Regions from separate parts of the Halomonas sp. E19 genome, predicted to be linked through region 2. Evidence: predicted binding sites of a transcription regulator. Region 2 holds the regulator's gene; the other holds the start of a gene.
What was found. Region 2 encodes PhoB, which activates phosphate uptake and scavenging genes when phosphate is short. Its sites were predicted from a motif close to TGTCATANNNNTGTCANA; they were not measured.

Region 1 (14,848 bases), 2.5 Mb from region 2:
TAACGCGGTGAGCCTCTATACCGAGAGCCGCCAACTGCGCTTCGAGCACCTGCACGTGGAAGCGGCAGCCCAGCTGGCACGCCTGGCGCATCGCCAAGGTATCACCACCCTGATCCAGCTCTCGGGCATCGGCGCCGACCCGGCCTCCCGCTCGCCCTATATTCGTGCGCGCGGGCGCGGCGAAGTCGCCGTCATCGAGGCCTTCCCCAAAGCCGTGATCCTGCGGCCGAGCGTGATGTTCGGCCCTCACGACCGCTTTCTCTTCACCCTGGAAAGACTGACCCGGCACCGGGTGCTGCCGTTGTTTGGCAAGGGGGAAACGCTGCTGCAGCCGGTACATGTGCGGGACGTGGCACGCGCCTGCCATCGGCTGCTCAACGCCACCACGACCCAGCGTCGCCTGTTCGAACTCGGCGGCGCCGACGTGCTGCGCTACCGCGACATTCTCGGTCTGATCGCCGCCCACCTGGAGCGTGACCCGCGCATGGTGCCGATCCCGTTTCACTTGTGGCAGCTGGCCGCCTTGCTCGGCAGCTGGTTGCCCAGCCCGCCCCTGACCCGCGACCAGCTGGCGCTGATGCGCCAGCACAATGTCGTCGACCCAAGCCTGGGCACCCTGGCTGATCTCGGCATCACTCCCCGCTCGCTGCGCGAGAGCCTGCCCGACTGCCTGCCTTGCCGCTGAACGCGCCTGCCAACGACCTGGCGCAGCTGCGCCGAGCTTTGCCGGGTGTAAATAGTAAGGATTTGCTGGAAGCTGCTGCTACCTGGGAGAGCTCTGGCTTCGCTTCCCGCAGCGCAAGGAGCCGCTCGCCAGAGCGGCGAGCGGCAGGAGGGTCAGAGTTCTTCGTCGTCGGAATAGAAGTCGAGGTCTTCCAACTTGCCCAGCACCGCGGTAGCGATGTTGGCCAGGTGGGCGGCCACACGCTTGTAGTGGCGTGCCAGCAACGAGTAAGCCACGGCCTCGTGAAACTCGATCTTGGCCTCGTCACGGAAGAGCTCCTGGATGAGCCTGTCGCAGTGGGCACGGATCTCTACCGCCTTGGTCAACGCCTGGCGCGCCTGGCGCTCGTCAGAGTCGCTCGTGGCCTTGATCACCATGCCGAACATGCCGGTCATCTGCGCCGCCATGGCGTTCAGCGGATCCTGGTACTTGGGCACATGGAAGCCTTCGCTGTAGAAGTGCCCGACCTCGAACACGTTCTTGCAGTAATCACCGATGCGCTCGGCGTCTTTAGCCACGCTCATGAGAGCCAGGCAAATGGCCACGTCGTGCCCCGGATTCACCGTCAGGTGGCGCAGCACCTTGCGTCGTATGGAGCGTTCCAGTTCGTTGATCGCCCGGTCCCGCTCATAGAGCGGCTGGCGCACCTCGTCGGCTGCCACCGTGCTGTGCAGCACTTCGTTGGCGCGGTCGAACATCCAGGCGCCGTGCCCGAGCATCTGGGTCAGATCCTCGAAAGCCATGTTGATGGTATTTTCCGAAGTCAGGGCGCTGTAAAGCTGACGAAACATGGAGAAAGCTCCTGAAAGCCGCGCTCAGCGCAGGCTGGTAAACAGTTCGACGGTACCGATCCCGAGCAGCGGTATCACCAGGAACACGCCGATCAGGAAGATGAAGGCATAGCGCGTCTGGCGGGCGGCGAGCTTGCCGTACCAGGTTGCCACCTTGAGCGGCACATAGCGCAGCGGATACCAGACCAGCGTGCCGGTCACGTTGAAGATGACATGAAACAGCGCCACCGTCATCGCCGCTGCCACCGGGTTGGCGGTAGCCGCCAGCACGCTGGTCACGGTGGTGCCCAAGTTGGCCCCCATCATGAACGGCAGCACCCGCCGCAGACGCACCACGCCGGCCCCGGCCAGCGGCACCATCAGGCTGCTGGTGATGGTGCTGGACTGCACCAGCACGGTGGAAACCAACCCCACCCCGTAGGCGCGCAGGTCGCTGCGGAAGAAATAGGTGCGGAACAGGCCATCCATGTGGCGCAGCAGGGCACCCCGCAGGTTCTGCACCATGAAGCCCAGGGCAATGAACATCAGCAGCAGTCCCAGGGCGGCCACCAGCAGCCCCTGGGAGGCCGCCGTGGGTGTCAGGGCGCTGCCGATCGCATTGGCCGCGTCCACCACCGGCGCCGTGATCACCTTGACGGGGCTATTCGGACGCGCCACCTCCTCCAGGCCGATCAGCTCGGCCAGCCAGCCCGCCAGGCGGGTGAACATGCCCCGCCCGGCCTCGTGAAACAGGCCGCTGATGAATTCCAGCGGGAACACGATCAGTACGGTGAGGATATTGAAGAAGTCGTGCATCAGCGCCGCGGTAAACGAGCGCCGGAAGTTGCGCCGGATCCGCATGTTCGCCAATGCCACGATCACTCCCGTGACCGCGGTGCCGATGTTGGCTCCCATGATGGCGAACACGGCGGTGCCCAGGGTCATCTCGCCGCTGGCGACCAATGTCACGATCAGCGCCGAGGTGAAGGACGAGCTCTGCACGATCATGGTGACCAGCACGCCGGCCAGCAGGGCGATGAAGGGGTTCTCGCCATAGGCGAAGAGCTGGGCCAAAAAATCGCTGGCACGGCCAAATGTGCCAAGGCCGGCACCCAGCACGTTCAGGGCCGCCAGGAACAGGTAGAGGCAGAGCCCGGCATAGATGCTACGTAGCCAGGCAGGCACCTCGCGTACCGGTTCTCGGGATAAGGCGGCACGGCTCGATTGGCCGTCGGATCTCTCGGTCTTGGACATGGGCGGCCCGTTTTCAGGTTACACGTACTGGATGACGGAAGCGTGACGTTCTGGTGGCACTGCGCGCACGGTAACGGGCCAAGATGACAGTTTCATGACAACCGCTGCCGACACGCGTACGCCCAGGCTAGTGGCCGATATCTTCGTTCCACAGCTCTGGCGAGGCCTCGATGAAGCGTGTCATAAGTTCGACACAGTCAGGCAGCTGTAGCACCTCCACGGCCACGCCCCGCGAGGCGAGCAGCGCTTCTTCTCCGAGGAAGGTCTGGTTTTCCCCACCACCACGCGCGGTATGCCGTAGAGCAGGATGGCGCCGCTGCACATGGCGCAGGGCGAAAGGGTGGTGTAGAGCGTGCATTCACGGTAGATCGCCGCCGGCAGGCGCCCTGCATTTTCCAGGGCGTCCATCTCGCCATGCAGGACGGTGCTGCCCGCCTGGACCCGACGGTTGTGTCCACGCCCCAGGATGCGGCCCTGGTGTACCAGCACCGAGCCGATGGGCACGCCGCCTTCCGCGAGGCCCTGGCGTGCTTCGTCCAGGGCTGCTTGCATGAATGAGTCCATCTTTGCGCTCCGCTTCCTTTCGACTGTCGAATCCTGCAGAGACCTTAGCAAAAGTGCCCGCTTCTGCGCAGCCAGGCCAGGACCGGCTCCTCACTGCCAGCGCCAGCCGTGACGCTCCCACCAGGCCAGCGCAATCTGGCGATTCTGCGCATTGGCCTGGGGGTCAAGCACGCTTGCCAGGCGCACGTAGTCGCCCGCCGTCTGGGCCATCAACGCAGGATCCTGGGTGGCGAGCTGCAGCGCGTAGAGCACCAGCATCAGCTCGTAGTCATCGCGGCTGTCGATCAATCCATACAGCAAGGGTACGGCAGGCTCACCGATCTGTCCGAGGCGCTCGGCGGCGATGTACCAGACCCGCGGGTGCTCGTCGCCCCCATAGACGTCGACGAAATCTCGGTCGGCCAGGCGGCTAACGTGGTAATGAGCTTCATCCTGCACGGAATGGAAGTGACGGGGGACCCAGAAGCGGTCTTCGGCGCGGCTCTCGCCCTGACGGGGCGCAAGGGCCGGCTCACCGGCTTGAGCCACGGGCTGTTGCGCTGGGGACGAAGGTTCGGGCGTGCGGCCACCGCAGCCCACCAGCAGCCCCATGGTCAGCCCGAAGATAGCGATAGTACGTCGCGTCATGGCGGTACGGTTCCTGTATCGACCGAAGGGGTATCTCGCTGGCTTTTTACGCTTTTGCGTGGCCGCTGGCTAGCCCGACCGCTTCGATGCCTTGTCGACCGGCTGCCAAGCACTTTCGCGAGCCCATGCCGTAGCCACATACCCATTGATGAATGGGAATCGACAAAGGCTCATCGACGCAGCACACCCACAGTATGATGAGCCTGTCCCAATAGCCAAAGTGAGCGCCATGGAACCCTTTCTCGTCGATGTGTACGCCATTCATCCCCGTGGACATGACATTCATCTCGGCGGAGGCCTGTTCCTCGCCCCCAGCGCCGAGGCAGCCGAAACCATGGCCACGGAAGAGTACTGGAAGCCACAGCTTGCCAAGCAAGGCTTCGATATCGGCTTCCACACCGACCTGCCCGGCACGGCCCTCGCTGAGATCGCTGGCAGCGCTAAACCAACCATGGAACCACCTGCCTGTCGCAGGCTGGCAACGCCGCGGCCAGCCTAGAGGCGGCGTGCCATGACAGCACCCTGGGCTCGAGTAGCTACCCTGGGCTCGGTCAGCCCGCCGCCAGCACTTGATCCAGCGCCCCGGCCAGCAGCGGCGCCAGGAAGACGACATTGCTCTGGTGAGCGATGGCGTCCGTGCTCCAGACCTCCTTGATGCCAGCCCGGCGAAGCGCGTCGAAGGCATCGCCGGCAAAGAGCGCATGCGTCACGGCAACATCCACGCGCTCCACCCCGGCGGCCAGCAGCGCTTTTGCCGCCTGGATCAGGGTGTGGCCGGTGCTGGCGACATCGTCCAGCAGCACGACACGACGCCCAGCAAAGGGCAGTGCCGGCAGGCGGATCTCGACCTCATGATCACCATGACGCTGCTTGCTGCACACGCCATATTCCAGCCCCGCCACGCGCGCGGCACTCTTCACCCACTGCGCCGATTCTGCATCAGGCCCCAGCAGCAGCGTCTTGCCACCGCGGCGCGCCACCATCTCGCCCAGTTGCGGAGCGCCGGAGAGCGCTACGGCCTGGCGCAGCGGCACCGCCTGATCCAGCCGTTCGACGCGATGCAGGTGAGGGTCGACGGTGATCAGCGCTTCGAACAGCTCGGCCAGGAAGCCGCCGACCAGACGCTGACTCACCAGCTCGCCGGGGTGAAACGCCTTGTCCTGACGCATGTAGGCAAGATAGGGCGCCACCAGCACCAGCCGTTCGACGCCCTGCTCGCGCGCATGGCGTGCCAGCAGCATCAGCTCGACCAACTTGTCGTTGGGGCGGTCCAGACTTCGATAGATCACCACAGTCCGAGGCCAGTCCCCCGCCTTGGCAAACGGCAAAGTCAGGCACAGCTCCTCGTCGGGAAAGCGATGGCGAACGACACCATGCGCGGCAAGGCCCGCCGCCTCAGCCAATCGGCAGGCCGGTGCGGCCTCCTCGGGAAAATAGAGCAGTCCGGCTGTCATCAAAACTCCAGGTTCATTCGCGTAAGCTGGTGTTGCGATCCGATGCGGTAACCGCTGTCGCGCTCGCTGCTTTGCAGCGCAAAACCGCACTCACTGCGGAAGGCGGCATAAACGCGATACAACGGCTGTCCCTTCACTACCGTGTCGCCGAGCTGGGCAAACAGCTCCACCCCGGCATTTCTGGCTTTGGGGGCTCCTGCCAGCCGTGCGATACGCGCCATGCGCAGGTTGTCGATGGCAGTCACCACGCCATCCTCAGGGGCCAGCACATCGAAACGATGGGGGGCCAGGTCGAGGTTATCGAGGTCGAAGGGTTTTTCACCCTGGGCACGGATGATGGCCTGCATCTTCTCCAGCGCACGCCCCGAGTCGAGAATCTCGCGGGCGATGCCGAAACCATCGCCGCCGCGAATGTCGGGGTCGAACTCCAGCATGCGCCCCGCCAGGCGCAGCGACTTCTGGCGCAGGTCCATCGGTGCCTCGGGATGCAGGCTCAGTACGCGCATCACGTCGCGGGCCTCGAGCATCGGGCCGATCCCCGCCCGACCGGCTGGCTGCCGTCGGTGATCACCACGTCGAGGGTCAGGCCCAGGCGCCCTGCCACAAACTCGAACAGCTTGCGCAAGCGCCGGGCCTCGGGCATCGAGCGCACCTTGGCATGCGGCCCCACGGGTATATCGAGCAGCAGGTGCGTGGAGCCTGCCGCCAGCTTCTTGGAAAGGATCGAGGCTACCATCTGGCCGGGCGAATCGATGGAGAGCGGCCGCTCCACCGCGATCAGCACATCGTCGGCCGGCGAGAGTTCGCTGGTGCCGCCCCAGGCGAGGCAGCCGCGATGCCGCCGCACCAGCTCCTCGAGATCGTCGAAAGGGATCTCCACCTTGGCCAGCACCTCCATGGTGTCGGCCGTACCCGAAGGCGAGGTGATCGCCCGCGATGAGGTCTTGGGGCACAGCAGGCCGTGCGCCGCAACGATAGGCACCACCAGCATGGAGGTTCGATTTCCGGGGATGCCGCCGATGCAGTGCTTATCCACCACCGGATGCTCGCGCCAGTCGAGCCGTCGCCCGACACGACACATGGCATCGCTGAGATAGAAGATCTCCTCGCGGTCGAGCTCGCCGAGCTCGCAGGTTACCACGAAGGCAGTCAGCTCGATCTTCGAGTAGCGCAGCTCGGCGATGTCCTGCACGATGGCGCGATAGTCCTCACGACTTAGCCGCTCGCCGGCGATCTTGCGATGCAACGCGGGAATGGAGGGCGGCGGCTCCGCCTGCGAGACGCTGACCGGCGTGCCCTCCTCGACCCCCAGCGAGGCGAACGCATCCTCAGAGAGACCCAGTTGGGCATGACCGACAATGGCGGCATCGTCCACCACGTTGAGGCTGGCAAGAATGCGCTTGCCGTTGGCGCGCACCTCGACCTTGGAGAGCGCCTGGAAGCCCTCGGCGCGGTAGAGGTCGCACTCGCGGTGCAGGTAGGCCACGTTCTCGCGGTAGGTATCAATGGCTACGCGGCGCAGGGCCAAGGGCAGCGCCCTTCCTGAACCGGCTCGGCGCCGGAAGTGTGACGAGGGAGGAAGCGGTCATGGGTCAGGTCGCATCGGCAAGGGTCATCGACAGTCTGCCTCACTTTTCTCAGGTGTGGCAGTTGCAGGAAACCCCTTCATGACCTGGCTCAAGTCAGACAAAGGTGCGCCCAGCGCGGAGGGGATGCACCACGCCGGCAAGCCACTATCCTCAAAGACAGCAGCGACCAGAGACAAGATCACCCAGCGACATGGGCCAAGCCATAAGGGGGCAGCATGAAATTCGCCATCATGGGCAGCGGCGGGGTCGGCGGCTACTTCGGCGCCCGCCTGGCCGCCGCCGGAGAAGAGGTCACCTTCATCGCCCGCGGTGCTCATCTCGAGGCGATGCGCCGCAATGGGCTCAGGCTGACCAGCATCAAGGGCGACCTGCATCTAGAGCGCGTGCAGACAACCGATGACCCGGCGACAGTCGGCACGGTCGACTGCGTGATCATGGCGGTCAAGACCTGGCAGCTGCGTGAAGCCGCCGAAGCGATCCGCCCCTAGTCGGTGACACCACTCTGGTGCTGCCGCTGGAGAACGGCGTGGAAGCTGCCGATACCCTGGCAGAGGTGCTGGGCGAAGCCGTGGTACTGGATGGCCTGTGCGGCATCCTGGCCTGGAAGGAAGCCCCCGGGCATATCGTCCATGCCGGCGTCGATCCTTTCGTGCGTTTCAGCGAACGGGACAACCGCAACAGCGAGCGAACCGCCCGCCTCAAGGCGGCCTTCGACCGAGCGGATGGTGTTAGTGCCGAGATCCCCGACGACATTCGCGTGGCGCAGTGGAGCAAGTTCCTGTTCATCTGCGCCCTGAGCGGAATCGGCGCAATCACCCGCGCCCCGATCGGGGTCACCCGGCAACTGCCCGAGACCCGCCAACTGATCGAGGCGATCCTGGTGGAGATAGAGGCCGTCGCCCGGGCCCAGGGGTGGCCTTCCCCGACGATGCCGCCGAGCGCGCCATGCGCTTCATCGATGCAATGCCGGCCGAAAGCACCTCCTCGATGCAGCGCAACCTCATGGCCGGCGAGCCATCGGAGCTGGAATCCCAGAACGGTGCCGTGGTTCGGCTAGGCCGGGCTGTGGGCGTCGCCACGCCGGTCAACGAACTAATCTATGCCGCACTGCTGCCACAGGAGCTGGCGGCACGCGACACACTCTGATCGAGTCTTGCCGTGGCCACGCGGGCCACGGCATGCGACACATGGGCTGAACGAAACGCCAAGACTTACGAAACCGGCTTGAGCGGGCTCCAGTCCTTGCGGTTGGCGAGAAAGTCCGGGCGTGGGCGATTGCCACAGAACGGGTTGACCAAGCCATTCTCGACGCTATTGTAGACGAAGAACAGGTTGCTGCGCGGCCAGCACGACATGTTCATGTTGGAGCCGTGCATGGTGTTGCACTCGAACATCACCAAGGTGCCGGCCGGCCCCTTGGGCGCCTCGATGTCGCCCTTGAGCATCAGCTCGCGCAGGCTGGTATTGTCGGGCACACCAACTTCCTGGCTCTTAAGCGACTCCTTGTAGTTGTCGGTCGGGGTGCGGCCGACGCAGGGCACGAAGTATTTGTGCGATCCGGAATCAGCATCAGCGGGCCATTGAACTCGCCGTTGTCGGTGAGGATGATCGAACAGCTGAGGGAGCGCATGCGCGGCATGCCATCCTCGCTGTGCCAGGTCTCGAAGTCGGAGTGCCAGTCGAAGCCCTTGCCCTTGAAGCCCGGCTTGTAGTTGATGCGCGACTGGTGGATATACACGCCCTTGCCCAGCAGCTGTTCCACCATCGCCAGCAGCCGCGGGTCGCGAGTCAAGCGACTGAAGCGCTCGGATATCTCATGGATACCGAAGATGGAGCGGATCTCCTGTCGCCCCGGCTCCAGCACGGTGCCTTCAGAAAGCTTGAGATCCTCATCCTCTTCATAGTCGCGCAGCTCCTGGATGAAGGCCTCCATTTCTTCGCGGGGAAAAAGCCCTCGAAGGAAAGAAACCCTTTCTCTTCGTACTCCCGAACCTGCTCCTCGCTCAGCGGGCCATCGCTGCGCTCCGCCCCTTCGGTAAACACGACCGGGTCGATGCGCTCGAACATGCCGAGCTTGCGTTCCAGCCGCGTGGGAAACAGGTCCTGTACATCCTTTTTCATCGCATGCTCCTCCTTGATCTAAGCGAAACGCCCGTCTTCGGCGGGTCGCTATCCACCCTAGCCGTACGCCAAGTCGCATGCAAAGTCGCTTTGTATCGCTGCTTTATAGGATGAAACCGCCTGTAAATTTTCCTGACGCAAGGAGAAACAGACATCCTCTCGCCGCAAGGGCGGGATGTCTTCGACAGGGGGTACTGAGGGATTCGCCACCAGCGCGGCCGGCACAAGACCAGCCGCTTGGCTCCGGCACCGGGGGGTTCAGCCCCGGCGGTAGGTGCCGATCAGGCGATTCATGCCCAGCAGGTGGGGTTCGAGCTGCTTGAGCAGTTCCGCCAGCCCCAGCCCTTCCGGCAGATCGGTCGGCTTGCTCAGCGCCAGCACCCAGAAGTAGTAATGGTGTGGCCCGTGCTCTTCCGGTGGCATGGGGCCGCGGTACCCTACGCTGCCGAAGTCGTTCTTGCCGCAGGTTCCGTCGCAGGTCGCCTCGTCAAGGGAGGTGGTCGAGCCCGGCAGGTTATAGAGCAGCCAGTGAACGAAACCGTAGCTGCCGTGCTGCACCAGCGGCGCGTCGGGATCGTGGCATATCACCGCATAGCCCTTGGTGCCTTCCGGGGCATCGTGCCAGTTCAGGGGCGGCGAGACGTCCTCTCCTTCCCCCGTATGGCGAGCAGGAATGGCGCCATGCGCCTGAAAGGCGGGGCTCGTCAACTGCATATCCGACAGTGCAAAGGCCATGTGCGAAATTCCTCCTGTAGACAAAATGCGGAAGGTGTCGCAACAGCGTCGGAAAAAGCCATTAGACTGTCAAACATGAAACGCTTGCTGATCGTGGCTCATACGCCCTCGCCCAATACCCAGCGCCTGCGGGACGCCGCCGAACGCGGCGCCACTCACCGCGACATCGAGGCCATCGAGGTGGTGGTGAAAGCCCTGCTCGAGGCAGGCCCGGATGACGTGCTCAACTGCGATGCCATCCTGCTTGGCACCACCGAGAATCTCGGCTATATGAGCGGCGCGCTGAAGGACTTCTTCGACCGCAGCTACTACCCGGTGCTGGCAAAACGGCAAGGCTTACCCTGCGCGCTCTATGTGCGCGCCGGGCATGATGGCACCGGCACGCGGCGTGCGGTGGAGGGTATCGTCACCGGGCTGCGCTGGAGATGGGTACAGGAACCGCTGATCCTGCGCGGCGAGTGGAAGCAGGGCTTCGAGGCTCAGGTAGAAGAACTGGGTCTCTATCTGGCAGCAGGTCTCGACGCCGGGGTGCTCTAGCGCCCCCTTTCCGCTTAGTGTTGCCAACAACAAGACGGGCATGCCACATGGCATGCCCGTCTTGGATTCGGCGAGGGCTGGCGTACCCGGCTCGCTCGCCAGCGGCTGGTTACGGCGTCAGCCGCTGCACGAGCCGCAGCAGACGCCGGGCTCCCCATGCTTGCCTTTCTTCTCCACATCGGCGCCGGTCGCTTCGTCTGCGCTGGCATCCGCACTCGCTGCGGTTGTCGGCGCCGGCTCATATGCCTGAACGACGGGCTTGTCGTCTGCCTTGTCTTTCTTGAAGAGGGTCTTGAGCAGGCCCATGGGGATCACCTCGCAGCGGACTCATAAGAAGCATCAAACATGCATCTTATTGTTCGACGCTCAGTGCGTCAACGCTCGAAATGCAAACGGCCCTGCGACGCGAGATCGCAGGGCCGTTGCACATGCCAGAACCCGCTTGGGCAAGAACTGACTTGAGCGGGAACTTACTTGAGGCGTTCGAACACCGTCGCCACGCCCTGGCCCATGCCGATACACATGGTGGCCAGGCCAAGCGTGGTATCGCGCTGCTGCATCACGTTGAGCAGCGTGGTGCAGATTCTCGACCCCGAGCAGCCCAGCGGGTGCCCCAGAGCGATGGCACCGCCGTTGAGGTTGACCTTGTCATCCATGGCGTCGAGGAAACCGAGATCCTTGAGCACCGGGATCGCCTGGGCGGCGAAGGCCTCGTTGAGCTCCACGGTTTCGATGTCGGCTGCCGAGAGACCGGCGGCCTTGAGCGCCTTCTTCGACGCCGGCACCGGACCATAGCCCATGATCGAGGCGTCGCAGCCTGCCACGCCGGTGGAGAGCACCCGGGCGATGGGTTCGAGGCCCAGCGCCTGGGCACGCTCGTAGCTCATGATCGCCATGGCGGAAGCGCCGACCGACAGCGCCGACGAGGTACCGGCCGAGACGGTGCCGCTGCGCGGATCGAACACCGGCTTGAGCTTGGCCATCTCTTCCAGACTGGCGTCGATGCGCACCACTTCGTCATGCTTGAACAGGCGCTTGAAGCCATTGGCGTCATGCCCTTCGACGCCGACGATCTCGTTGTCGAAGTAACCTTTCTGGTTGGCCGCATAGGCGCGCTGGTGCGAACGCACGCCAAACTTGTCCTGATCCTCACGGGTGACGCCGTGCATCTTGCCCAGCAGCTCGGCGGTCAGGCCCATCATCATGGCGGCCTTGGCGGCATACTTGCTGGCCGCCGGGTTGACGTCGACACCGTGGGCCATGGGCACATGCTCCATGTGCTCGACGCCACCAATGACGTAGAAGTCGCCCATGCCTGCCTTGATGTTGGCCGCCGCGATGTGCAGCGCGGTCATCGAGGAGCCGCACAGGCGGTTGACCGTCTGGGCCGGCACGGTACGCGGTATGCCGGTCATGATCGCGGCGTTGCGGGCGATGTTCATCGACTGCTCGAGGGTCTGGTTGACGCAGCCCCAGATCACATCGTCGACTTCGCTCGGGTCGAGGCCGGCATTGCGATCGAACAGCGCCTGCATCACCGCGGCAGACAGATTCTCGGCGCGCACGTTGCGGAAGGCGCCGTTCTTGGCTTTGGCCATGGCGGTGCGCACCCCGTCGACCACCACGATGTCTCTCGGATTCAAACTCATTTCAACTTACCTCCTGCTCGTGGTGGGTTCAGCCCTGGGCCTGGCCGGGATAGAAACGCTCGCCGGACTCGGCCATCTTGCGCAGCTTGTCGGTAGGGGCGTAGAGCGGCCCCAGCTCCTCGGCAAGGCCATCGGCCAGCTTGACAAACTCGCCCACACCCATGGCATCGATGTAGCGCAGCGCGCCACCGCGGAACGGCGGGAAACCGATGCCGTAGATCAGCGCCATGTCGGCTTCGGCCGGCGTCTCGACGATACCGTCCTCGAGGCAGCGCACCGTCTCCAGGCACAGCGGCACCATCATGCGCGCGATGATCTGCTCGTCGGAGAACTCCTTCGTCTCCTTGGTCACCTGCCTGACCAGCGCATAGGCCTGGTCATCGCTGACCTTCTTCGGCTTGCCCTTCTTGTCTTCCTCGTAGGCGTAGAAGCCCTTGTCGTTCTTCTGCCCCAGGCGCTCGTTCTCGTACATCACCTGGATCGCCGACTTGCCGTCACGCGCCATGCGGTCGGGGAAGCCTTCGGCCATCACTTCATTGGCGTGCACCGCGGTATCCATGCCGACCACGTCGAGCAGGTAAGCGGGGCCCATGGGCCAGCCGAACTTCTCCATCACCTTGTCGACGCGCTGGAAGTCGGCGCCCTGCTCCACCAGCAGGCTGAAGCCACCGAAGTAGGGGAACAGCACGCGGTTGACGAGGAAGCCGGGGCAGTCGTTGACCACGATTGGCGTCTTGCCCATGGCGCGGGCATAGGCCACGGTCGCCGCCACGGCGGCGTCGCTGGTCTTCTCGCCGCGGATGACCTCAACCAGCGGCATGCGGTGCACCGGGTTGAAGAAATGCATGCCGCAGAAATTCTCGGGACGCTTGAGGTTCTGCGCCAGGCGGGTGATCGAGATGGTGGAGGTGTTCGAGGTGAGGATAGTGTCCTCGCTCACCAGGCCTTCCACTTCGGTCAGCACCGCGTCCTTGACCTTGGGGTTTTCCACCACCGCCTCGACGACCAGGTCGACGTGACCGAAGTCGCCATAGGAGAGCGTCGGGCGAATCAGGGTCAGTTTCTCGGCCATCTGCTCGGTAGAGAGCTTCTTGCGCTCCACCTGCTTGGCGAACAGCTTGCGAGACTCCTTGAGACCCAGCTCGATGGCCTCTTCCTTGATATCCTTCATCAGGATCGGCGTGCCCTTGGAAGCGCTCTGGTAGGCGATACCGCCACCCATGATGCCGGCGCCCAGCACGGCCGTCTGTTTGACGGCCTGAGCCTGCTTCTCGAACTTGCCCGCCTTCTTCTTGACCACCTGGTCGTTCATGAACAGGCCGACCAGATTGTAGGCCACGTCAGTCATGGCCAGCTTGACGAAGGCCTTGGCCTCGATGGCCTGGGCGCGGGCACGCTCTTCGCCGGCTCCTTCTGGATCACCTTGATCGCCTCGACCGGGGCCGGATAGTGCGGACCGGCCTTCCCGGCCACGAAGCCCTTGGCGGTTTCGAAGGCCATCATCTGCTCGATGGCATTGAGCTTGAGCGGGCCGCACTTCTCGGCACGGCGCGCCTGGTAGTCGAGCTCGCCGGCATTGGCCTGGGCAATGATATCGAGCGCGGCGGCCTCGAGCTTGTCGTTGGTCACCACGGCATCTACGGCACCCACCTTGAGCGCGGCATCGGCACGATTCTCCGTGCCGCCGGCGATCCACTCGACGGCATTGTCCGAACCGATCATGCGCGGCAGACGCACGCAGCCGCCCCAGCCGGGCAGGATGCCCAGTTTGGTTTCCGGCAGGCCGATCTTGGCCTTTTCGCCCATGACACGGAAGTCGGTGGTCAGCGTAACCTCACAGCCGCCGCCCAGTGCCAAGCCGTTGATTGCACTCACCGTGGGGAACGGCAGATCCTCGATGGCATTGAAGATATCGTGCACCTTCATCAGCATCGACTCGAGGAACTCGGCGCCCTTGCCGAACATGCCCTGGAATTCGGTGATGTCAGCACCGACGATGAACGACTCCTTGGCGCTGCCGATCACCAGCCCCTTGAGGCCGCTCTCGGCGCGAATCGCCTGGACGGCTTCGTCGAGCTCGGCGACCACGGCGCTGGACAGCTTGTTGATGGACTCACCTTTCAGGTCGAAGGTAAGCATGGCGACATCGTCGCCGCCGTTCTGGATACCGCGTGCCACCGTGATGGCATTGCCTTGATAGATCATCCGCGAATCTCCACACAGAGGTTGGCGTTGGAGGAGTGCCAAGTTTCATACGGCCGTTTGATTCCATCAAGCTTGGTGCACTCCAGCCGACACGTCAAGCCCCCGCCTTCCCTAATTGGCCTGATCTGGCTCTTCTCCACGCCTGGAACAGAACCCCGGCTGATGCTGCATTCAGGTGTGCTCGCACTGGTATTGGCCTCCATCAACGGGCCGAACCGTCACCCTGTCCAGTGAGACAAAGTTGCATTACACGCAAGGGGTCCGGACAATTCGGCTAATTCAACGATGAAAAGCGGAGTCCCATGCACCAGAACATCGGCTTCCGACTGTCCCGTTTGCCTCGCCTGTGGCGTGCCATCATCGATCGACGGCTGGCCCCGCTGGGTCTGACCCAGACGCGGTGGATCACGCTCTATCATCTATGGCGGCTAGGCGACGGGCAGCCGCAGTGCGACCTGGCACGTGCCATCGGCGTCGAGGCGCCTTCTCTGGTTCGCACCCTCGACCAGCTCTCGGAGCAGGGCTTGATCGAACGCTGCCCCTGCGAGCAGGACCGGCGCACCAAGCGGGTGTTCCTTACGCCGGCCGCCACGCCGCTGCTCGAACAGATCGATGAGGT
Region 2 (14,848 bases):
TCCGCCAGCCGGACCTCGAGCGCAGCCCCATCGAGATCACCCGCGCCAGCGCCCCTTCCATGCGCTGGACGGCCCCTGGGGCCGGCGTTCGGTGTTCCGCCACGGCCGCTTTGCAGTGCTGGTGCAGGAGTTCTTCCTCGACGCGATGGCGGAGGAACTCGGCCTTCCCGCACGCTAGGATAAACGTCATTGCATAAGGAGGACTCGATGGATCGCTCGTTGCTCCACCCCAGCGGCCTGGCCCGCTTGCCCGACTTCCTGCAGCTGATGCGGCTGGATCGCCCCATCGGTACCTGGCTGCTGATGTGGCCGACACTATGGGCGCTGTGGGTGGCCGCCGAAGGCCTGCCCGAGCGCCACCTGCTGCTGATCTTCGTCGCCGGGGTCTACCTGATGCGTGCGGCCGGCTGCGTGGTGAACGACTACGCCGACCGCCACTTCGACGGCCACGTCAAGCGCACGCGAAACCGCCCCTGGCCACCGGGCGCATCAGCGAGCGCGAGGCCAAGCTGCTGTTCGCCGCCCTGGTCGCCGCCGCCTTCGTGCTGGTGCTGTTCACCAACCTGTTCACCGTGCTGCTGTCGCTGGTGGGCGTGGCCCTGGCCTTCATCTATCCCTTCATGAAGCGCTACACCCACCTGCCGCAGTTGTTCCTGGGTGCCGCCTTCTCATGGGCGATTCCCATGGCCTTCGGCGCCGTGCTCGGCCAGGTGCCCTTCGAAGCGTGGCTGCTGTTCGCCGCCAACGTGGCCTGGACGGTGGCCTACGATACCCAATACGCCATGGTCGACCGCGACGACGACCTGAAGATCGGCATCAAGTCCACTGCGGTGCTGTTCGGCCGCGCCGACCGGGCCATGATCGGCCTGCTGCAGCTGGTGACGCTGGGCCTGCTGGGCTGGGCCGGGGTGCGCCTGGGGCTTGGCCTGTTCTACTGGCTGGGCCTGGCAGGCATGGCGGCTACCTTCGTGCACCAGCAGTTCCTGATCAGGACGCGCGAGCGCGAGCGCTGCTTCCAGGCCTTTCTCAACAACCACTGGTCGGGGCTCTTGCTGTTCGCCGGGATCGCGCTGAGCCTGTGGCCCGAACTGGGCTGAGCGCTGGCGGCCATGTCATCCTACTGTCATGATAACGTGGTGATATCGTCATCGAACGTCACGCAACATGAGGCAACGGGATGACTGCCAAGACCGTTTTGATCGTCGATGACGAGGCGCCGATCCGAGAGATGATCGCCGTCGCGCTGGAGATGGCAGACTACCGCGTGCTGGAAGCGGCCAACGCCCAGAGCGCCCACGCCATGATCATCGACCATCAGCCTGACCTGCTGCTGCTCGACTGGATGATGCCCGGCACCAGCGGCATCGAGCTGGCGCGCCGGCTCAAGCGCGAGGAAGCCACCCGCGAGCTGCCGATCATCCTGCTGACCGCCAAGAGCGAAGAGGACAACAAGATCCTCGGCCTGGAAGCCGGCGCCGACGACTACATCACCAAGCCGTTCTCGCCCCGCGAGCTGGTGGCCCGGCTCAAGGCGGTGCTGCGGCGCACCACGCCGCGCGGCGTCGAGGAGCCGGTGGAGGTCGACGGCCTGCAGCTCGACCCCGTCAGCCATCGCGTCAGCGCCCATGGCCAGGCGCTGGAGATGGGCCCCACCGAGTACCGTCTGCTGCAGTTCTTCATGACCCACCAGGAGCGCGCCTACACCCGCAGCCAGCTGCTCGACCAGGTGTGGGGCGGTAACGTCTACGTCGAGGAGCGCACCGTGGACGTACACATCCGCCGCCTGCGCAAGGCCCTGGGCGACGCCCACCAGCACCTGATCCAGACTGTGCGGGGCACCGGCTACCGCTTCTCCAACAAGGGCTGACGTGCGCCCCTGGAGCCGGGAGGTCTGGCGCATCGGCCTGCTGGGAGCCGCCGGCAGCCTGGTCGGCTGGCTGTTCTCGGCGCCGGGGTTGGGGCTCGCGGTGGGCCTGGCCGCCTGCCTGGCCTACCACCTGCGCCAGCTGCACGCCCTGCGCAACTGGCTGATCCGCCGCCCCCACGACGAACCGCCCGCCGCCGCCGGCCTGTGGGGCGACCTGTTCGATCGCCTCTACCGCTACCAGAAGGGTCAGCGCCACACCCAGGGCCGCCTGCAGGCGACCCTCAAGCGCATCCAGGAATCCTCCGAGGCGATGCGCGACAGCGTGGTGATGCTCGACCCCCACGGCGACCTTGAGTGGTGGAACAGCGCCGCCGAGGCGATGCTGGGGCTGGAGCCCGCCCACGACCGCGGCCAGCACATCACCAACCTGATCCGCGACCCGCGCTTCGTGGCCTACTTCAACGCCCGGGCCTACCGGGAGCCGCTGACGCTGACCTCGCCGGTGGACGAGCGTCGGGTGCTGCAGTTCCAGATCACCCTGTACGGCGACGACGAGCGCCTGGTGATGGCGCGCGACATCACCCGCCTGCACCGCCTCGAGGAGATGCGCCGCGACTTCGTCGCCAACGTCTCCCACGAGCTGCGGACGCCGCTGACCGTACTGGCCGGCTACCTGGAAACCTACGCCGACACCGCCGAGCTGCTGCCGCCGCGCCTGGCCAAGGGGCTTGGCCGCATGCAGGAGCAGACCGCGCGCATGCAGAACCTGGTCAACGACCTGCTGCTGCTGTCGCGGCTGGAGATCGACCAGGGCGGCGAGGATCACCTGGCGCTGGCGATGCCCGAGCTGCTGGCGCGCATCCAGCGCGACGGCGAAGCGCTGTCGGCCGGGCGCCAGCGGATCACGCTCTCGATCAGCGAGCCGCGGGGCCTGCTCGGCAGCGAGCAGGAGATCCACAGCGCGCTGTCCAACCTGCTGTTCAACGCGGTGCGCTATACCGGCGAAGGCTGCCGCATCGAGCTGCGCTGGCGCCCGCACCCCCAGGGGCCTGCCTCGAGGTCGAGGACAACGGCGAAGGCATCGACCCGATCCACCTGCCGCGACTCACCGAGCGCTTCTACCGGGTCGACAAGGGCCGCAGCAACGCCACCGGCGGCACCGGCCTGGGGCTGGCCATCGTCAAGCACGTGCTGCTGCGCCACGACGCCAGCCTCGAGATCGAGTCGCACCCCGGCCAGGGCGCCCTGTTCCGCTGCGTGTTTCCCGCCGCACGGCTGGTCGCCGTTACCGCCGGCTCTGCTGCGTCGACCACGCCCAGCCCCGCCGCCACGCCCTCCCGGCCCGACTGAGCGCCGCCGCTCAGCGCCTCGCTCGGCAGGCCGCGGTAGTGGCTTTCCCACATTAGCACCGCGCCGGCCACCGCGCCCGGCAGCAGGAAGAGGTTGGCCAGCGGCAGCCAGGTAATCAGGGTAACCCAGCCGCCGAAGGTAAGGGTCTGCCAGGAGCGCGCCGCCAGCCGCCGGCGCATGTCGGCAAAGCTCACCTTGTTGTTGTCCATCGGGTAGTCGAGGTAGGTGATGGCCATGATCCAGGCCGAGAACAGCGCCCACAGCAAGGGGGCGAGGACATTGAGGCCCGGTACCCAGCTGAGCGCGAACAGCGCCAGCATGCGCGGCAGGATGTAGCCCAGCTTGACCAGCTCGCGGCCCAGCGCGTCCACCGCGGTACGCGCCAGGCCACGGTCGTCCAGCGGCGGGCGGCCGGTGGCCTCGACCTCCACCTTGGCGGCCAGAAAGCCGTAGAAGGGCGCGGCGATCAGGTGGGTCACCAGCGAGAAGGTGAAGAACACGATCAGCACCAGGCTGACCACGAACAGCGGCCAGAGCAGCCATTCGAGCCAGACCAGCCAAGCCGGCACCAGCGCCAGCCAGGCCGCCAGCCAGTCGCCGAAGCGGGTGACCACGTAGTAGAGCATGGCCGCGTAGACGCTCAGGTTGATGGCAATCGGCGCGTAGACGTAGCGGCGCAGGCCGCGGCGGTAGACCAGCTTCACGCCGCGCAGCAGGGCGGTCTGTGCTTGCATCGGCTCTCCCTTGGGCGGCTTACTTGCGGGCCAGGGCGCCGGCGTCGAGCTGGCCCGGGTCCATATGGCGAATGTCGAGCCCCTTCACCAGGTAGATGACATATTCGGCCAGGTTGTCGGCGTGGTCGCCGACCCGCTCCAGCGCGCGCAGTACCCACATCACGCTGAGCACCGGGCCGATGGCGCGGCTGTCCTCCATCATGAAAGTCATCAGCGAGCGCATGGCGCTGCTGTACTCATCGTCGACCGACTCGTCCTCGCGCACCACCTGCAGCGCCAGCTCGGTATCGAAGCGGGCGAAGGCGGTCAGCGCATCGCGCAGCATGCGCCGCACGTGCTCGCTGATGTGGCGCACCTCGACCAGGCCGCGTACGCTGCCGCCGCCTTCGGTCAGGCTCAGGGCGTTGCGTGCAATCTTGCTGGCCTCGTCGCCGATCCGCTCCAGGTCGGCGGTGGCGCGGATCACCGCCAGCACCAGGCGCAGGTCGGAGGCCGCCGGCTGGCGGCGGGCCAGCACCCGGGTGCACTCGTCGTCGATCTTGAGCTGCATGGCGTTGACCTCGCGGTCGCGGTCGCGGACCTTCTCCGCCAGGCGGCTGTCGCCTTCGAGCAGCGCCTGCACCGCCTCCTGCACCTGCTGCTCGACCAGGCCCCCCATGGTCATCAATTGGGTCTTGAGCGCCTCCAGCTCCTGGTTGAACTGGCGCGAGATATGCTGGCTATGGGTGTCGCTGGTGATATCCATGGGTTCCTCCTCGGGCCGCCGTAGCGGCCGCGTCGAGGCCATGCGGCCGGTGATGTAGTTCTCGGTGCTCTTCAGGCTCGGGTTGGTGAACAGCGTGTCGGTGGGGGCGTACTCCACCAGCTCGCCGTGCTGCAGGAAGGCGGTGTAGTCCGACACCCGCGCCGCCTGCTGCATGTTGTGCGTGACCAGCACCAGGGTGAGCTGCGACTTCAGCCGCCGGATCAGCTCCTCGACCTTCAGCGTCGAGATCGGGTCCAGCGCCGAGGCGGGCTCGTCGAGCAGCAGCACCTCGGGGCGTACCGCCAGCGAACGGGCGATCACCAGACGCTGCTGCTGGCCGCCCGAGAGCGACCAGGCCGAGGCGCGCAGGCGATCCTTCACCTCGTCCCACAGCGCGGCGGCGTTGAGCGCCCACTCGACGGTATCGTCCATCTGCCGCTTGCGCATGCCGCCCAGCAGGCGCAGCCCGAAGGCCACGTTCTCGTAGATCGACATGGGGAAGGGGTTGGGCACCTGGAACACCATGCCGACCCGCCGCCTCAGCTCGTCCACCGCCACCTCCGGCGCGTGGATGTCCTGGCCCTCGAGCAGGATCCGCCCGGCGTGGCTGACCTCGTCGTTGAGGTCATGCAGGCGGTTGAGCGCACGCAGCAGGGTCGACTTGCCGCACCCCGACGGGCCGATGAAGGCCGTGACGCGGTGGCGGGGAACGCGCAGGGTGAGCCCCTTGAGCGCCGGCTTGCCGCCGTAGGCCAGCGTCAGCCCTTCGATCTGCAGGCAGCTGGCCTCGGCCGGGAAGTCGATGATCGACCCCGTGGCGAAAGGCAGCGGCCCAGGCGGTTTGGTCATGCACGACTCCTCGAGTCAGCGGCGCGGCTGCACACCGTGACGCACCCTGAAATGATGCCGCAACAATATGGCAGTCAGGTTAAGCACCAGGATCACCAGCACCAGCAGCAGCGCCGTGGCATAGACCACCGGCATGGCGGCCTGCACGTCGTCGCCGTGGAAGGCCGTGTCGTAGATGTGGTAGCCCAGGTGCATGAACTTGCGCTCAAGATGGAGGAAAGGAAAGTCGCCGTCCACCGGCACCTGAGGCGCCAGCTTGGCCACGCCGACCAGCATCAGCGGAGCCACTTCCCCGGCGGCCCGCGCCACGGCCAGGATCACCCCGGTCAGCATGGCCGGCACCGTCATCGGCAGCACCACCCGGGTCAGGGTCTCCAGCCGCGTGGCGCCCAGCGCCAGGGCACCCTCGCGCTGGTGCGACGGGATGCGCGCCAGCCCCTCCTCGGTGGCCACCACCACCACCGGCAGGGTCAGCAGCGCCAGGGTCAGCGAGGCCCACAGCAGCCCGCCGGTGCCGAAGGTGGGCGACGGCAGGGTGTCGCTGAAGAACCACTCGTCCAGCGTGCCGCCGATGCCGTAGACGAACACCCCCAGCCCGAACACGCCGTAGACGATCGACGGCACCCCCGCCAGGTTGCGCACCGCGATGCGCACCAGGTGGGTCAGGCGGCCCTGGTGGGCGACCTCGTTGAGATAGATGGCCGCCAGCACGCCGAAGGGCGTCACCAGCAGCGACATCAGCATCACCATCAGCACCGTGCCGAAGATTGCCGGCCACACCCCGCCGGCGGTGTTGGCCGCCCGCGGCCCCTCGGAGAGAAAGCGCCACACCCCTCGCGCCCAGGCCGCCAGCTTGGCCGCCCCGCTCATGGCGTTGGGCCGGGTGGCCGCCAGCACCTCGTCCAGCGGCTGGTGCAGGCGGCGCCCGTCGACGCTCTCCAGCACCGCCACGTCGCCGCGCATCGCCTCCTGCAGCCGCTGAAGGCGCGCATCGAGCTCGGCCAGCGCCTGCTGCGCCTGGCGATCGCCGGGGTTTCGCTCCAGGTGGGCAACGAGCGGCCGCAGCGCCTCCCGGCGCAGGCGCTCGCGTTCATCTCGCAGCGCCTGCAGCGCGGCCAGGCGCCGTTCGAGCGCGGGCCAGGCCGCCTCCTGCCCATAGCGCTCACCGCCGGCCAGCTCGATCGCCAGCAGCCGGCCGATGAAGTCGCCGTAGCGCTGGCGCTCTAGCACGACCAGCGCCTCGGGGCGCTCGGTGCGGGCGATCTCGTGCAGCGCCACCCAGCGCCACACATGGCCGTCCAGGTCGCGGTTGGCGGTGAAGTAGAGCCGCTCGCGACCTTCGCCGAGGGGCAGCGGCAGTTCGCGGATCTCGCGCCCAGCCAGGCGCTCGCCGTCATGCAGCGCCACCAGCTCCACCGGGGCCGGCCAGAACAGCGCCAGCCCGCGCACGGCGATCAGCGTGAGCAGACCGCCCAGCAGCAGCAGCGACAGGGCCACGCTGGCGGCACAGAGCCAGGCCCAGGGCCCCTCCGAACGCGGCAGGCGACCCTTCACGGTGCGCTGCCCAGCCAGCGATAGCGGCGCCTCAGCCGCGTCCGCACGATTTCGGCCAGGGTGTTGACCAGGAAGGTGAACAGGAAAAGCAGCAGCGCCGCCAGGATCAGCAGCAGGTAGGGCTGGCTGCCAGGAATCGCCTCGGGCAGCTCCACGGCGATGCCGGCCGCCATGGTACGCATGCCTTCCAGCGGGCTCAGGCTCATCAGCGCGGTATTGCCGCTGGCCATCAGCACGATCATGGTCTCACCCACGGCGCGCCCGGTGCCGATCATCACGGCGGCGAACACGCCGGGTGCCGCGGCCGGCAGCACCACCCGGCACAGGGTCTGCCAGCGGGTCGCGCCCAGCGCCTGGGCGCCCTCGCCCAGGCTCGCCGGCACCCCGGACAGCGCCTCCTCGCTCAGCGCATAGACGCTGGGCATGACGGCAAAGCCCATGGCCAGGCCGACGATCATGGCATTGCGAGTGGCGTAGTCCAGGCCGAAGCGGCTGTCGAGCCAGGCGCGCAGATCGCCGCCGAAGAGGCTCGCCTCCAGCCACGGGGAGAGCGCCAGAGTGGCGAAGGCCACCGCTGCCAGCCACGGCAGCAGCCACAGCCCGGCCCAGGCCAGCGGTGCGCGCTGGCGCAGCCGCGCTGTCAGCCGGCGCCACACCCCGGCCACCAGCAGCACGGTCAACGGCAGGGTCAGCAGCAGCGCCAGCGCCCCGGCCAGGTGGCGTTCGATCCAGGGCGCAAGCACCAGCCCCGCGACGAAACCGATCACCACCCCGGGCAGCGCCTCCATCAGCTCCAGGGTCGGCTTCAGGTGGCTGCGCAGGCGCTGCGACATGTACAGCGACGAATGCACGGCTGCCCCCAGCGCCAGGGGAATGGCGAAGACCAGCGCCCAGAAGGCGGCCTTGAGCGTGCCCCAAGCCAGCGGCGACAGCGACAGGCGGATCGACGCCGGGTCCAGCCTGCCGGCGAAGAGCGCCGGCAGCACCTCCACGGCCAGGAAGGCCCCGATGGCCATCACTGCCGCGATCACCGCAATGCCGCCGGTGGCAATCAGCACGCCGGCCAGCCGATCGCGCAACTGGCGTCGACGGAAGCGGGAGGAAGCGGGAAAGGCGGGAGGTTCGGTCATGAACAGAAGAGTAAGACGCCTTGATGACAGTTGAATGACAGCCGGTGCTAGGGGTCGTCCAGCCCCAGCCGGCGCCGCTGCTGCATGACCACGGTCTCGGGCAGCGCCACGAACCCCAGCTCCGTCACCGTGGCCTGGCCGCGGGGCGACAGGACCAGCTCGAAGAAGGCGCGCTCCGGCCCCGCCAGGCCCTGACCCGGCGGCAGGTTGGCATAGACGAAGAGCGAGCGCCCCAGCGGGTAGTCGCCACGCTGCACCGAAGCGGCATCGGGCCGGTGCACGCGCCCCTGCGCATCGGTCAGCGTCAGCACCTTGACCCCGGGGTCAGGTGATTAAGCCCGGCATAGCCCAGGGCGTCCAGGCTCTCGGTGACGGCGGCGACCACGGCGGCCGAGCCGGAGTGCTCGTTGAGGCGGCGCCGATACTCGCCGCCGCACAGAGCGCGCTCGCGAAACAGGCCGTAGCTGCCCGAGGCGCGGTTGCGCCCATGCAGCTGGATCCTGCCGGCGGGCGCCGTCACCCCCAGCGCGGACCAGCGCTCGATCGGCGCCTCTCCGCCGCAGCGGCGCGTGTGCGAGAAGATCGCATCGAGCTGTGCCAGGCTCAGGCTGTCCAACGGATGGTGGCGATGCACGATGACCGCCAGCGCATCCCGAGCCACCTCGATCTCCACCGGCGGGTAGCCGTGGGTGGCGATAAAGGCCTCGCGCTCACGGTCGCTCATGGCCCGCGACATCGGTCCCAGCCGCGTGGTGCCTGCGGTCAGCGCGGGCGGCGCACTGGCCGAGCCGCTGGCCAGCAGCTGCAAACGAATGCCTGGATGGGCGTCGCCGAGCTGCTCGCCCCAGCGCAGCATCAGCCCGGCCAGGGTGTCGGAGCCGACGATGCCCAGGGTACCGACTGGCGCCTCGGCCCGTGCCGCCAACGCAGCCAGCAGCAGCAGGCAGGCGGCGAACCAGCACGACAGGCGGCGGCCCGGGCGGTAAGGCGAAGCGCTGACTCAGCAACATGGTTCACTCCTGAGGGCGAGCGAGGACAACGATGGGCAAGGCGATCCAGGCCTGGCGCTCGGCTGCGGCGACGCGGTCATCGCAACGGCGACGCTGCATCGGCATGGGACGGCAGATCGCCGCAGTACTGGGATCGCTCGCATTAGGCGTTTATGATGGCGCACGCATCGTCCGCGCTGCACTGCAATACTCTCAACCGACAACAACAAGCCGAGCTTACGACAATCCATGACCGATCTCGACGACGTTCCCTCTCCCCAGGGCCAACTGACGCTCAAGCTGCTGGCCTCGCGCCAGGACACCAACGTCTACGGCGACATTCCCGGCGGCTGGCTGGTGCGCCACATGGACCAGGCCGCCGAGCTGGCCGCAGGCCGCGAAGCGCTGGGCCGTACCGCCACCGTGGCCATCGAAACCATGGATTTCCTGTGCCCGGTGCGGGTCGGCTCGATGGTCAACATCTTCACCGCCGTGCGCGAAATCGGCCACAGCTCGGTCAAGATCGACGTGGAAGTGTGGATCCGCCAGCCCCACGAGCGCGAGAACAGCGAACTGCACAAGGTCACCGAAGCGCGCTTCGTGATGGTGGCGCTTGACGACAAGGGCCGGATTCGCGCGGTGCGCCAGCCGGGCCTGTGAAACGCCGGGGCGTGCGCTATTTCAGCGAATGCCCGCCGCCTGCACAAAAGCCAAGGGCGCCACGCGGGCGCCCTTGACGTTCACGGCGAAGCGATCGCTGAGGTTCAGCCACCCACCGCTTCGCGTGCCTTCAGGTAACTGAACTCGCCGATGTCGCTGAACGGGCGTACCACCTTCTGGAACGCCACGTAGGATTCGTAGACCTTCTTCGAGTCCGGGTCGTTATCGATCTGGTTCTGGATCACCTGCTGCGAGGCGTCGTACAGCGCCTGCATGACGTCCTCGGGGAAGGTGCGCAGCTGCACGCCGTGCTCGGTCACCAGGGTGTCGAGCGCCTGGGCGTTGCGGAAGGCGAACTCGCTGATCATGGCCAGGTTGGACGCCTTGGCCGCTTCGCGCACCACGTCCTTCAGGTCGTCGGGCAGGGCGTTCCAGGCATCCAGGTTGACGGTGCCTTCCAGCACCGCGGACGGCTCGTTCCACACCGAGGTGTAGTAGTAGTCGGCCACCTGATGCAGGCCAAAGGCCATGTCGTTGTACGGGCCGACCCAGTCGGCGGCGTCGAGCACGCCGGTCTGCAAGGAGGTGAAGATCTCGCCGCCCGGCATGTTGACGGTGGTCACGCCGATGGCGTTCATCGCTTCGCCGGCCAGGCCCGGCAGGCGCAGGCGGATGCCGCGCATGTCCTCCAGGGAGTTGATCTCCCTCTTGAACCAGCCGGCCATCTGGGTGCCGGTGTTGCCGACCGCGAACGGCTTCAGGTTGTGCTTGGCGTAGATCTCGTCCCACAGCTCCTGGCCGCCGCCGTGGTACAGCCAGGCGTTGGTTTCGGTGGTGTTCATGCCGAACGGCACGGCGGTGAAAAACTGCGAGGCAGCGACCTTGCCGCGCCAGTAGTAGGCGGCGGAGTGACCCATCTCGGCGGTGCCGGCGGCCACGGCGTCGAACACCTCCATGGCGGGCACCAGCTCACCCGCGCCATGCACGCGGATGCGCATGCGGCCGTTGGAGAGCTGTTCGATGCGCCGGGCGAAATCGTTGGCACCCGTGCCCAGGGCCGGGAAATTGGTCGGCCAGGAGGTGACCATGTCCCAGGTGATGGTGTCCTGCGCCTTGGCGGTGGAAACGAAGGGCGCGGCGGCGACGCCGGCGGCACCGAGGCCGACGGTCTTGAGGAAGTTACGGCGTTGCATGCAGGCATGACTCCGGCTGGTTGTTCTGAGTCGCGTCTTGTGTTGCGCGATGTGTCCGCCGCAGAGTATGCGACAAGGGGGAATTCACCGGCAAGCCAAGCGTTTGTCTGACTTACCGCTACCCCTCTCGCCTACAGCGGCGTGAGCTTGGCAAACCCAAGCACCAGCCACTTGTCGCCGACCCCTTCGAAGCTGACCTGCACCCGGGCGCGCTCGCCCTGCCCTTCGGCGTTGAGGATCACCCCTTCGCCGAAGATCGGGTGGCTCACCCGCTGGCCGAGGCTGAGGCTGGGCAGGTCGCCGCCGCCGTCGACCGAGGTCTGACGCGACAGCCCCACCGCCGGGCGCATGGCCGTGACCGGGCGCGAGACCTGCCCACGCAGGCGCACCTCTTCCAGGCACTCGGCGGGCAGCTCGCGCAGGAACCGCGACGGCCGCTGGAAGGTCTCCTTGCCGTGCAGACGGCGGATCTCGGCGTGGGTGAGGTAGAGCTTGCGCATGGCGCGGGTCAGGCCGACGTAGCACAGTCGGCGCTCCTCCTCGAGCCGGCCGGGCTCCTCCAGCGACATCTTGTGCGGGAACAGCCCCTCTTCCACCCCGGCGATGAACACCAGCGGAAACTCCAGCCCCTTGGCCGAATGCAGGGTCATCAGCTGCACGCTGTCCTCGAACTCGTCGGCCTCGTGGTCGCCGGCGTTGAGCGCCGCCTCGGCCAGGAATGCCTCCAGCGCCACGGCCCCTCGCCGACCTCGGGCGGCTCGAAGGACTCGCCCTGGGTGAAGGCGCGGGCGGCGTTGATCAGCTCCTCCAGGTTCTCGACCCGGGCCTGCCCCTTCTCGCCCTTCTCGCTGCGGTGGTGCTCGACCAACCCCGACATGGTGTTCACGTGATCGATGATCTCGTGCAGCGCCAGGCCCGCGGTGTCGTTGTCGAGCCGTTCGACCAGGTCGGCGAAGGCCTGCAGCGACGCCCCGGCGCGCCCCTTCAGCGCGCCCTCGGCCAGGCCATCGTGCAGCGCTTGCCACAGCGAGGCGCCGGTGACTCGCGCCCGCTCGCGCAGCAGCTCCACGGTGCGGGTGCCGATACCGCGGGCCGGCACGTTGATGATGCGCTCGAGCGAGGCGTCGTCGTCGCGGTTGAGCAGCAGGCGCAGGTAGGCCAGGGCGTTCTTGATCTCCAGCCGTTCGTAGAAGCGCTGTCCACCGTAGATGCGGTAGGGCATCCCTTGGCGGATCAGGGTCTCCTCGAGCACCCGCGACTGGGCGTTGGAGCGGTAAAGGATGGCCACGTCGCGGCGCCGGTAGCCCTCGTCGACCTTCTCCTTGATGGTGTCGACGATGAAGCGCGCCTCGTCCAGGTCGTTGAAGCCGGCATACACCGAGATCGGCTCGCCGCGCGCGCCGGCCGTCCACAGCTGCTTGCCCATGCGCTCGGTGTTGTGGCTGATCAGCGCATTGGCGGCGTCGAGGATGGCGCTGGTGGAGCGGTAGTTCTGCTCCAGCCGCACGGTCCTGGTGGCAGGGAACTCCTGCTCGAAGCGGCGAATGTTCTCGATCCGCGCCCCGCGCCAGCCGTAGATCGACTGGTCGTCGTCGCCGACCACCGTCATCGGCGTCCTCACGCCGGTGAGCAGCTTGAGCCAGGCGTACTGCAGGGTGTTGGTGTCCTGGAATTCGTCGACCAGCACGTGGCCGAAGCGCTCCTGGTAGTGGGCCAGCAGCGCCGGGGTATCGCGCAGCAGCTCCAGGCTTCTCAGCAGCAGCTCGCCGAAGTCGATCAGGCCGCCGCGCTCGCAGGTGAGCTGGTAGCGCTCGTAGAGCTCGACCATCTGCGCCAGGTAGGCGTCGCCGTGGACGTCGACCTGGTGCGGGCGCAGCCCCTCCTCCTTGCAGCCGGAGATGAAGTACTGCACCTGGCGCGGCGGGTAGCGCTCGTCGTCGATCCGGTGGTCCTTGAGCAGCCGCTTGATCAGCCGCAGCTGGTCGTCGGAGTCGATGATCTGGAAATGCTGCGGCAGCCGCGCGTCCTGCCAGTGGGTGCGCAGCAGGCGATGGGCGATGGAGTGGAAGGTACCGACCCAGACGTTGCGCAGCGACAGCCCCAGCAGCGCCTCGAGCCGCGTGCGCATCTCGCGGGCGGCCTTGTTGGTGAAGGTCACGGCGAGCACGGCATAGGGCGACAGCCCTTCGGCCTGCATCAGCCAGGCGATGCGATGCACCAGCACCCGAGTCTTGCCGGAGCCGGCTCCGGCCAGCACCAGCATGTTGCCCTGGGGGCGCTCACCGCCTCGCGCTGGGCCGGGTTCAACTGATCGAGAATCGCCGTGACGTCGTCCATGGAAGGGGTCTGCCGCTGGAAAAAATGAGCGCCCAGCTTAGCATATCCGCCCGTCCAATCCTCGACCCGAGCGGCGCCGGGGACAGGTCGAAGCGGAGGTCATCCTTCAGGGATGAAGGATGTAGCGCCCAGGAAGGGTTCACAGCGCCTCCGCCTAGACCTGTCGCCGGAACAGCCGCGGGCTAGGCCGCTAGGGCTTTCCCTCCTGCTCCGGAAACCGCAGCGGCGTCAGGCTCTTCTTGACCGCCTTGAGCTGCTCGGCGAGCTTCGGCCCGCGGGTCTTGGCCACCCCCACGGCGAGCACGTCGACCAGCACCAGGTGGGCGATGCGCGAGCTCATCGGGGTATAGATCTCGGTGTCCTCATGCACGTCGATGTAGAGCGGCAGGGTCACCTCCTCGGCCAGCGGCGAGCCGGTGGGACACAGCCCGATCACCGTGGCGCCGGCCTCGCGAGCCAGGCGCACGCTGGCGACCAGCGCGCGGGTGCGGCCGGTCTGGGAGATCGCCACCACCACGTCGCCCTCCTTGAGCGTCACCGCCGACATGTTCTGCATGTGCGGATCGGCATAAGCGGCGGTGGAGATCTGCAGGCGGAAGAACTTGTGCTGGGCATCGAAGGCCACCGCACCGGAGGCGCCGAAGCCATAGAACTCCACCCGGTTGGCCATGGCCAGTGCCTGGATCGCCCGGCTCAGAGCATCGTTGTCGAGCCGGTCGCGCACCGACAGCAGGGTACCCACGGTGGAGTCGAAGATGCTTTGCGAGAACTCGGCGACGGAGTCGTCGTCGTTCATCGAGAACTGGGCGAACTGGCTGCCCGACGCCAGCATCTGCGCCAGCTTGAGCTTGAAGTCCTGAAAGCCGTTGCAGCCCAGCGCCCGGCAGAAGCGCACCACGGTCGGCTCGCTCACCTTGGCCTCGGTGGCCAGGTCGACGATGCGCATGTGGATCACTTCCTCGGGGTTACGCAGCACGAAGCGCGCCACTTTCTGCTCGGAGCGACGAAAATGCTCCATGCGGCGTCTCATTTCATCGAACAGGGCGCGGCTCACGCTGAACTCCTTGGTTTCACGAACGCAGCAGCCAGTATGCCCCATCCGACGCCGGCTGTGGGAGTTTCGCACCCAGCGTGGACAGCCCGTCCGTCACATTTCCGTCAGTGAGTTATAGTAAAAGTCGAGTGTCGCGCCGTTAGCCGGCACGCAACATGAACCCATGGAACAAGGTGTCAGGCAAAAGAAGAAAAAGGGAGATTCGATCATGCGAAAGGTCGAACGGGTTACTTCCGTCAAGAACGAACTTCTCGATATCTACATGAGCCTCAACGTCGCCGAGCACGAGAAACGCTCACGCTGTGCCGCCCAGCGCAACCTGCGCGCCCGGCGCGGCATCGAACTGCACAACGAATTCAAGCGCCTGGAGCGCGACATCGCCGACC

Region 1: the regulator PhoB is predicted to act here: its motif matches at 2,831-2,848, upstream of ACUDAL_RS03860 (Na/Pi symporter).

What each region holds. Positions count from the first base shown of each region.
Region 1 covers NZ_JBNFWU010000001.1:705,596-720,443, reverse strand. The annotation lists gene ACUDAL_RS03870 (complex I NDUFA9 subunit family protein) at 1-685, shown strand, start outside; gene ACUDAL_RS03865 (phosphate signaling complex PhoU family protein) at 838-1,515, opposite strand; gene ACUDAL_RS03860 (Na/Pi symporter) at 1,540-2,748, opposite strand; gene ACUDAL_RS03855 (nucleoside deaminase) at 2,929-3,300, opposite strand; gene ACUDAL_RS03850 (hypothetical protein) at 3,403-3,939, opposite strand; gene ACUDAL_RS03845 (hypothetical protein) at 3,986-4,336, opposite strand; gene ACUDAL_RS03840 (ribose-phosphate diphosphokinase) at 4,491-5,393, opposite strand; gene ACUDAL_RS03835 (hypothetical protein) at 5,393-5,920, opposite strand; gene ACUDAL_RS03830 (thymidine phosphorylase) at 5,899-6,921, opposite strand; partial or broken gene ACUDAL_RS03825 (2-dehydropantoate 2-reductase) at 7,198-8,128, shown strand; gene ACUDAL_RS03820 (hypothetical protein) at 8,194-8,457, opposite strand; gene ACUDAL_RS03815 (phytanoyl-CoA dioxygenase family protein) at 8,427-8,915, opposite strand; gene ACUDAL_RS03810 (YbhB/YbcL family Raf kinase inhibitor-like protein) at 9,362-9,838, opposite strand; gene ACUDAL_RS03805 (flavodoxin family protein) at 9,914-10,375, shown strand; gene ACUDAL_RS03800 (CCGSCS motif protein) at 10,493-10,681, opposite strand; gene fadA (acetyl-CoA C-acyltransferase FadA) at 10,846-12,024, opposite strand; partial or broken gene fadB (fatty acid oxidation complex subunit alpha FadB) at 12,053-14,229, opposite strand; gene slyA (transcriptional regulator SlyA) at 14,532-14,848, shown strand, end outside.
Region 2 covers NZ_JBNFWU010000001.1:3,183,732-3,198,579, reverse strand. The annotation lists gene ACUDAL_RS16705 (chorismate--pyruvate lyase family protein) at 1-197, shown strand, start outside; partial or broken gene ubiA (4-hydroxybenzoate octaprenyltransferase) at 208-1,097, shown strand; gene phoB (phosphate regulon transcriptional regulator PhoB) at 1,178-1,867, shown strand; partial or broken gene phoR (phosphate regulon sensor histidine kinase PhoR) at 1,869-3,217, shown strand; partial or broken gene cysZ (sulfate transporter CysZ) at 3,244-3,951, opposite strand; gene phoU (phosphate signaling complex protein PhoU) at 3,971-4,696, opposite strand; partial or broken gene pstB (phosphate ABC transporter ATP-binding protein PstB) at 4,736-5,545, opposite strand; gene pstA (phosphate ABC transporter permease PstA) at 5,561-7,099, opposite strand; gene ACUDAL_RS16665 (ABC transporter permease subunit) at 7,096-8,229, opposite strand; gene ACUDAL_RS16660 (hypothetical protein) at 8,277-8,540, opposite strand; gene ACUDAL_RS16655 (substrate-binding domain-containing protein) at 8,534-9,154, opposite strand; gene ACUDAL_RS16650 (acyl-CoA thioesterase) at 9,468-9,878, shown strand; gene ACUDAL_RS16645 (TRAP transporter substrate-binding protein) at 9,983-11,071, opposite strand; partial or broken gene uvrD (DNA helicase II) at 11,203-13,408, opposite strand; gene hexR (transcriptional regulator HexR) at 13,599-14,462, opposite strand; gene ACUDAL_RS16630 (PA3496 family putative envelope integrity protein) at 14,671-14,848, shown strand, end outside.